One region of the Streptomyces sp. NPDC006309 genome, then DNA from elsewhere that is predicted to be linked to it. Evidence: riboswitches for the same ligand, from Rfam matches in the RefSeq annotation. Region 1 holds a riboswitch; the other holds the start of a gene.

What was found. Region 1 has a riboswitch for S-adenosylmethionine ahead of thrC (threonine synthase). Riboswitches for the same ligand answer to the same signal wherever they lie in the genome.
Region 2: linked by a shared signal. The riboswitch ahead of ABZ117_RS14495 (aminotransferase class V-fold PLP-dependent enzyme) and the one ahead of thrC (threonine synthase) in region 1 are both predicted to bind S-adenosylmethionine.

Annotation. Positions count from the first base shown of each region.
Region 1 covers NZ_JBEXRO010000003.1:349,117-353,336, reverse strand. Annotated here, with positions in the region: gene ABZ117_RS06380 (trehalose-6-phosphate synthase) at 1-1,183, opposite strand, end outside; gene ABZ117_RS06375 (glucosyl-3-phosphoglycerate synthase) at 1,258-2,202, opposite strand; SAM riboswitch class I at 2,357-2,513, shown strand; gene thrC (threonine synthase) at 2,531-3,814, shown strand; gene ABZ117_RS06365 (MoaD/ThiS family protein) at 3,811-4,086, shown strand.
Region 2 covers NZ_JBEXRO010000009.1:7,232-11,451, reverse strand. Annotated here, with positions in the region: gene ABZ117_RS14505 (rhomboid family intramembrane serine protease) at 4-798, shown strand; gene ABZ117_RS14500 (Lrp/AsnC ligand binding domain-containing protein) at 795-1,076, shown strand; gene ABZ117_RS14495 (aminotransferase class V-fold PLP-dependent enzyme) at 1,130-2,491, opposite strand; SAM riboswitch class IV at 2,669-2,785, opposite strand; gene trpD (anthranilate phosphoribosyltransferase) at 2,860-3,924, opposite strand; gene ABZ117_RS14485 (cytochrome bc complex cytochrome b subunit) at 4,046-4,220, opposite strand, start outside.

The sequences.
Region 1 (4,220 bases):
GGTTCATGCCGTCGCGGATGGGGTTCACCAGGGCCACGTCGGCCAGCCGGTAGGCGGCCAGCGAGCGGGCGAAGTCGTCCTTCACGTGCAGGACGACCGGGGTCCAGCCCGCCGTGCCGTACCGCTCGTTGATGTCGTCCGCGACCCGCCGCACCCCGGCGGTGTACTCGCGGTACACGGCGAGGTCCTGCCGGGACGGGTACGCGAACGCCACGTGGACGACCTTCTCCCGCCATTCGGGGTGGTCGTCGAGCAGCTGCCGGTAGGCCAGCATCCCGCGCACGATGTTCTTGGACAGTTCGGTGCGGTCCACCCGGACGATCGTCCTGCGCGCCGTCCCGTCGGGGCCCCGGCCGATCTCCTCGCGCAGTGCCGTCATCCGTTCGGCCACGTCGTCCTGGTGGGCGCGCCCGCGCAGGAAGTCCGCGTCCGCGCCCAGACCGTGCACCCCGATCCGGGTGCCGGCGGCGGCGTCGGGCCCGAGGACCACCTGACAGCAGGCGGTGAAGGCGTCCGCCCACCGCTGGGTGAGGAACGCCGCGCGGTCCGCGCCCAGGATGCCGCCGAGCAGCTCGGCGGCGATGTCGTCGGGCAGCAGGCGGAAGTAGTCCGGCGGCGCCCACGGGGTGTGCGAGAAGTGGCCGATGCGCAGGTCGGGGCGGAGTTCGCGGAGCATGCGCGGGGCGAGGGCCAGGTGGTAGTCCTGGATCAGCACCGCCGCGCCCTCGGCGGCCTCCTCGGCCAGCGCCTCGGCGAACGCCTGGTTGTAGGCCCGGTAGGACGCCCAATGCCGCCGGAACTCCGCGTCGAAGACCGGCTCCATCGGGGTCTGGTACAGCATGTGGTGGACGAACCAGAGCACCGAGTTGGCGATGTCGTTGTAGGCCTCGGCGTGCACGGCCGCGTCGATGCCGAGCATCCGCACCCGCTGCCCGCCGGTGTCCCCGGCCGGCAGCAGCGCGCCGGCCGCGCGCCGTACGGCCTCGCGGTCGCCGTCGCCGAGCGCGGCGCACACCCACACGGAGTCCGCGTCGGACCCGATGGCCGACAGCCCGGAGACGAGCCCGCCGCCGCCCCGCCTGGCGTGCAGCGATCCCTCCTCGTCGATCTGATACGAAACCGGGCCGCGATTGGACGCGACCAGCACCTGAGCCTGTTCAGCAGCGCCGTGCGTGGAAGCCATACGCCTCAACCTAGCCCGGCCCACAAACGCTCAAACGTACGGTCCGCCCACGAAGCGGGCCGTATACGGACTGTTCACGCCACCTTGCGCTCGGCGTACTCGGCGATCTCCACCATGGGCGGCCGTTCCTCGGTGTCCACCGAGTAGGTGCGCGGCTCGAACCCGTTCTCGCCCCGTTCGAACTGGGTCAGCGCGGGCCGGACCAGATGGCCGCGGGCCAGCCGGAGCTGGGCGGTGCGGTAGATCGCGGCGGCCATCCGGCCCAGGGCCTGCCCGTCCTGGTGGCGGTGGAGGCGCACGCCCACGTCGACCTGGGCCAGCGCGTCCAGGCCGGCCAGGTGCAGCGCGTCCACCAGCATCCCGAGCTCCACGCCGTAGCCGACGGGGAACGGGAGCTGTTCCAGCAGGGAGCGCCGGGCCGCGTACTCGCCGCCCAGCGGCTGCACGAAACCGGCCAGCTGCGGCCAGTGCATGTTCAGCAGCGGCCGGGCCATGAGTTCGGTGACCCGGCCGCCCTGTCCGGCCGCGCCGCCGAGCGGGCGGTCGTACATCGCCTTGACCAGGTCGACGCCGGGGTCGGTGAGCAGCGGGCCGACGATCCCGGTGACGAAGTCGGAGGAGAACTCGCGCAGGTCGGCGTCGATGAAGCAGACGATGTCCCCGCCGGTCACCAGCAGCGAGCGCCACAGCACCTCGCCCTTGCCGGGGACGGCGGGAATGCGGGGCAGGATGGCGTCGCGGTGGACGACCCGGGCGCCGGCGCGCGCGGCGACCTGCGCGGTGCGGTCGGTGGAGCCGGAGTCGACGACGACGATCTCGTCGACCAGCGGTATCTGCTCCACGAGGTCGTGGCGGATGACCGCGACGATGTCGCCGACCGTCTCCTCCTCGTTGAGCGCGGGCAGCACGACGCTGATCGTCTGGCCCGTGCGCTGCTTGGCGGCCAGGATCCGGTGGGGCGGGCGGTCGGTCACGGACCAGGAGCGGTCGGCCAGCCAGCGCTCGACTTCTTCCAGCACGGTCTGTGGTTCCTCACTGTCACGACCACACACACGGTGTGATCCATCTCGCGGTACGGACGACTATCTCAACTGTCCTGGCCTTCGGTTACAGTCTTGGACAACGCCGGTGACCATCGCATGTCGGGGGTCGCCCGCGTCCACAACCACATATTGCTCATCCAGAGGGGCAGAGGGACACGGCCCGATGAAGCCCCGGCAACCCTCCAGTCGGTTCTCGTAGATCAGTTCTGATCGTCTTCGCGAGGCTCCCGGCTAGGGAAGGTGCCAAATCCGTCTCACGGCGAAGTGCGTCGTGAGGAAGATGAGGAGAAAGGGCCTCGCCTCCATGGCTGTGCAGACAGTTGCAAGCACCGGCAGTTCCACCGTCGACCTCGGTCCCGCCACGGCTCTGAGCTGTCGCGAGTGCGGTCACCGGGTGCCGCTCGGCCCGGTCTTCGCCTGCGAGGAGTGTTTCGGTCCGCTGGAGATTGCCTACGACTTCTCCGCCTACGACACCGAAGAGCTGCGCCGCCGTATCGAGGCGGGCCCCGCGAACATCTGGCGGTACGCCCCGCTGCTGCCGGTCCCCGCGGACGTCGCCGGCAAGCCCAACCTGAACCCGGGCTGGACCGAGCTGGTCAGGGCGGACAACCTGGCGCGCGAGCTGGGCGTGACCGGCGGGCTGTACGTGAAGGACGACTCCGGCAACCCGACGCACTCCTTCAAGGACCGGGTCGTCGCCCAGGCCCTGGAGGCCGCCCGCGCCTTCGGCTTCACCACCCTGTCCTGCTCCTCCACGGGCAACCTGGCCGGCGCCGTCGGCGCCGCCGCCGCCCGGGCGGGCCTGCGCTCCTGCGTGTTCATCCCGCACGACCTGGAGCAGGCCAAAGTGGTCATGGCCGCCGTCTACGGCGGTGAGCTGGTCGGCATCGAGGGCAACTACGACGACGTGAACCGCTTCTGCTCCGAGCTGATCGGCGACTCGGCCGGCGAGGGCTGGGGCTTCGTCAACGTCAACCTGCGGCCGTACTACGCGGAGGGCTCCAAGACCCTGGCGTACGAGATCTGCGAGCAGCTCGGCTGGCGGCTGCCCGACCAGATCGTGGTCCCGATCGCCTCCGGCTCCCAGCTCACGAAGATCGACAAGGGTCTGAGGGAGCTGATCGAACTCGGTCTCGTCGAGGACCGGCCGTACCGGATCTTCGGCGCGCAGGCCGAGGGCTGCTCGCCGGTGTCCACCGCCTTCAAGGCCGGGCACGACGTCGTACGGCCGCAGAAGCCGAACACGATCGCCAAGTCGCTCGCCATCGGCAACCCGGCCGACGGTCCGTACGTGCTGGACATCGCGCGCCGCACCGGTGGTGCCGTGGAGGACGTCACCGACCAGCAGGTGGTGGACGCGATCAAGCTGCTCGCGCGGACCGAGGGCATCTTCGCGGAGACCGCCGGCGGTGTCACCGTGGGCGTCACCCGCAAGCTGATCGAGAACGGTGTGCTGGACCCGGCGAGGACCACGGTCGTCCTGAACACCGGTGACGGCCTGAAGACCCTGGACGCGGTGGCCGGGACCGGCCTCACCGCCACCATCCGCCCGACCCTGGACTCCTTCCGAGAGGCTGGCCTCGCATGAGCGTGACCGTTCGCATCCCCACCATCCTGCGTACCTACACCGGCGGTTCGGCCGAGGTCGCCGCCGAGGGCGCGACCCTCGCCGAGGTCATCGCGGACCTGGAGAAGAACCACGCCGGGATCGCCGCCCGGGTGCTGGACGACCAGGGCAAGCTGCGCCGGTTCGTCAACGTGTACGTGAACGACGACGACGTCCGCTTCGAGCAGGGCCTCGAGACCGCCACGCCGGACGGTGCGGGCGTCTCGATCATTCCGGCGGTCGCCGGCGGCTGATCCGCCGCGTCATTACCCTCGGTAACGTCAGTTACATGCCGTTCATGTGATTGCCCCCTCCGTAAGAGAAGCGGAGGGGGCAATTCTGTGTGATTGAGCGCGGTAGAGTTGGGGAACACGGTCGCGGTCCGCAG
Region 2 (4,220 bases), on a different contig from region 1:
GTCATGATCAGCACCTGGAGCACGGCGGCCGGCAGGACCCTCCGAGCGGTCCGGGGCACCCCGGCACCGATCACGTACGGCCTCATCGTCCTGTGCTGCCTGATCTTCGTCCTGGGCCCCGCCTCCGGGCTCACCCCCGGGTACGGCACCGGGGACGCGCTGCTCGCCGCGCAGCGCACGTACTTCCGGCGCTGGGGCGTGGTGCCGGCGGTGCTGTTCGGCAGACCGGCCCGGGAGGCGCTCACCCCGGCCACCGCGCTGTTCGTGCACGGCGGCTGGGTCCACCTGCTCGGCAACATGCTGTTCCTCTTCGTCTTCGGGGCGATGACCGAGGAACGCATGGGCCGGGTGCAGTTCACCCTGTTCTACGTCGGCTGCGGATACCTCGCCCTGCTGGGCTACGCGGCCGCCAACGCCGCCTCCGAACAGTCGCTGGTCGGCGCCTCCGGGGCGATCTCGGCGGTCCTCGGAGCGTTCCTCTACCTGTTCCCCCGCGCCCGGGTGACCAGTCTTCTGCCGTTCCTGTTCTTCCTGCCGCTGCGCTTCCCGGCCTGGGTGGTGCTGCCGTTCTGGGCGGCACTCCAGTGGTTCGCGGCGGGGCGGGCCTCCGACGGGCCCGGGGTGGCCTACCTCGCGCACCTGGTCGGGTTCGGCCTGGGGTTCGGCTACGCGTGGGTGCGCTACGGACGCGGGCGCAACCGCGCGGGCGGGCCCGGCGGCGCGGTGGTGGGAGACGGGCGGGCGACTAGAGTGAGGGCCGCACCAGCTCCGGTCACCGAGGGAGAGACACAGCCGTGATCACCGCGATCGTCCTGATCAAGACCAGCGTGGACCGGATCCCCGAGATCGCGGAGCGCATCGCCGCGCTGGAGAGCGTCAGCGAGGTCTTCTCGGTCACCGGCACCTACGACCTGATCGCCATGGTCCGGGTCGGGCAGCACGAGGACCTCGCCGAGATCATCCCCGGCCGGATCAGCAAGATCCCCGGCGTGGAGGCCACCGACACGCACGTCGCGTTCCGCACCTACTCCCAGCACGACCTGGAAGCGGCGTTCGCGATCGGCCTCGACAACTAGCCCGGCGACCGGGACCCGCCCCCGGCAGGAGCCGGAAGGCGGGCCGGGTGGTCTCAGACCGCCGGGACGCAGCGGCCGTCCTCCGTGCGGTACTGCCAGCGGGCGCCGTCCCGGACCAGTTCCCGTACGGCGTTCACGAAGCGCTCGACGTGCTCGTCGGGGGTGCCGGCGCCGAAGCTGACCCGGACGGCGTTCAGGGACTTCTCGCCCGGGGCCGCCTCCGGGGCGCCGCACTCCCCCTGGGTCTGCGGGTCGGTGCCCAGCAGGGTGCGGACCAGGGGGTGGGCGCAGAAGAGGCCGTCGCGGACGCCGATGCCGTACTCGGCGGAGAGGGCGGCGGCGAAGTGCGAGCTGTTCCAGCCCTCGACGACGAAGGAGAGGACACCCACGCGCGGGGCGTCGTCGCCGAAGAGGGAGAGGATCCTGACCTCCGGGACCTCGGCGAGGCCCTCGCGGACCGTGCGGATCAGCTGCTCCTCGCGGGCCACGAGGGTGTCCCAGCCGGCCTCGGTGAGGGCCTTGCAGGCGGCGGCGATGGAGTAGGCGCCGATCACGTTCGGGGAGCCGGCCTCGTGGCGGGCCGCGCTGTCGTGCCACTCCACGTCCACCCCGCCGTCCTGCCGCCGGGTGACCTTGCGGCTGGCGCCGCCGCCCGCGAGGTACGGCTCGGCCGCCCGGAGCCAGTCGGCGCGGCCGGCCAGGACCCCGGAGCCGAAGGGGGCGTACAGCTTGTGGCCGGAGAAGGCGACCCAGTCGACGTCCAGGTCCCGGATGTCCACCGGGTGGTGGGGGGCCAGCTGGGCGGCGTCCAAGACGATGCGGGCGCCGTGGGCGTGCGCGGCGGCGGCCAGCTCACGCACCGGCCACAGCTCGCCGGTGACGTTCGAGGCGCCGGTGACGCAGACCAGGGCCGGCCCGTGGGGGTCGCGGCCGGCGAGAGCCCGCTCCAGGGTGCGGACCGCCTGCCGCGGGGTGCGCGGGGCGTCGAGGTAGGTCACCCGGGCGTCCTGCCAGGGCAGCAGGGAGGCGTGGTGCTCGGTCTCGAAGACGAAGACCTGGCAGCCGGCCGGGAGGGCGCGCGCCAGGAGGTTGAGGGAGTCGGTGGTCGAGCGGGTGAAGACGACCTGGTCGTCCGGGCGGCAGCCGAGGAACTCGGCGACGGTCCCGCGGGCGTTCTCGAACAGGTCGGTGGAGAGCTGGGAGAGGTAGCCGGCGCCGCGGTGGACGCTGCCGTAGTACGGGGCGTAGGCGGCGACGTCGTCCCAGACCCGCTGGAGGGCGGGGGCGCTGGCCGCGTAGTCGAGCGCGGCGTAGGCGACCTCGCCGCCCGTGACGAGCGGGACGGTGACGTCGCGGCCCAGGACGGGCAGCGGGGCGCAGAGGGACCGGTCGGCGGCAGCGGTGGAGACGGACATGGCTGAACTCCCGTGAAGGCAGGTGGAATCCGCCGGGCGAGCGGGTGTGCTCGAGCGCCGGTGGGGTGAAAGGGGGATGCGGAGGCGGGGCTCTGCGGCCCTAGCGCATTCGCTTGCTCACGGGAGGCTCCTCGACGACCAGGATCCCTGGTCCCACACCCTGAGAAGTGTGCGAGGGATCCGCGCTTGCCGTGGACCTTGCTGTCCACGGCCTGGTCTTCACCCGGGGCACCCCGCCACGGACGGAGGGTTGCCGGACAGTCGGCCGGGGCCTCATGACTGTCACTCATGACCTGGTGGAAGAACGTACGCGAACTGATCGTCGTCCCGCAACCCGTGTCCGGATCGCGGGATGACGTGCGGTGCGGTCAGGCGTTGCTGGCCGCCACCCACCGCTCCAGCGTCCGCCGGGCCGCGCCGGAGTCGATCGACTCCGCGGCCTTCGCCATGCCCGCGCGGAGCTGCTCGGTGAGCGACGCGCCGGTCGGCTCCAGGGCCACCAGGGCCGCCGCCGAGTTCAGCAGGACGGCGTCCCGTACGGGTCCCTGCTCGCCGTCGAGCAGACGGCGGGCGACGTCGGCGTTGTGGGCCGGGTCGCCGCCGCGCAGCGCCTCCACCGGGACCAGGGGGAGACCGGCGTCACGGGGGTCGAAGGACTCCTCGCGGACCCGGCCGTCGCGGACCACCCACACCCGGGAGGTGGCCGTCGTCGTCAGCTCGTCCAGGCCGTCGTCGCCGCGGAAGACCAGGGAGGAGTTGCCCCGTTCCGCGAGCACGCCCGCGACGATGGGCGCCTCGTGCGCGACGGCGACGCCGACCGCCTGGGCCCGCACCCGCGCCGGGTTGGTCAGCGGGCCGAGCAGGTTGAACACGGTCCGGATGCCCAGCTGTCCGCGGGCGGCGCCCACATGGCGCAGCGCGGGATGGAACTTCACGGCGAAGCAGAAGGTGATGCCGGCCTCCTCCGCGACCTCCACGACCCGGCGGGGGGTCAGGTCGAGGTTGACGCCGAGCTTCTCCAGGACGTCGGAGGAGCCGGACGCCGAGGAGGCGGCCCGGTTGCCGTGCTTGACGACCTTGGCGCCCGTACCGGCCACGACCAGCGAGGACATGGTGGAGATGTTCACCGTTCTGGCCCCGTCGCCGCCGGTGCCGACGATGTCGACGGTGCGGCCGGGCACCTCGATCACGTTCGCGTGCTCGTACATCGTGCGGACCAGGCCGGTGATCTCCTGGACCGTCTGCCCCTTCGCCCGCAGGGCCACCGCGAACCCGGCGATCTGGGCGTCGGTCGCCTCACCGCGCATGATGCGGTCCATCGCCCACGCGGTGTCGTCGGCCGCCAGGTCACGGCCCTCCAGGAGACCGTTCAGCAGGACGGGCCAGGAGCGGCCCGCCGTGGTGTCGCCTCCAGCGGGGGTCACAGCGCTCATCAGCCGCTCCTCGTACACGGTCCTGCTCGGTCGTACCCCACCCTATCCAGCCGGAGGCACCGCGAAGGGCCCCGTCCGCGAGGCGGACGGGGCCCTTCTGCGTGGTGTGGCGACGCGGGGATCAGTGGTGGCCGTGGCCGCTCGTGATCTCCTTGAACTCCTCGACGGTCGGCTTCGGGATCTGGCTGTCCTCGCCGTAGTAGGCGTTGGAGAGCTTGACCCGCAGCTTCTGCGAGGTGCCCACCTTGCGCTCGACGCCGTTCTCGTCGGTCGTCGGACCGATCTCGGCAGGCCGG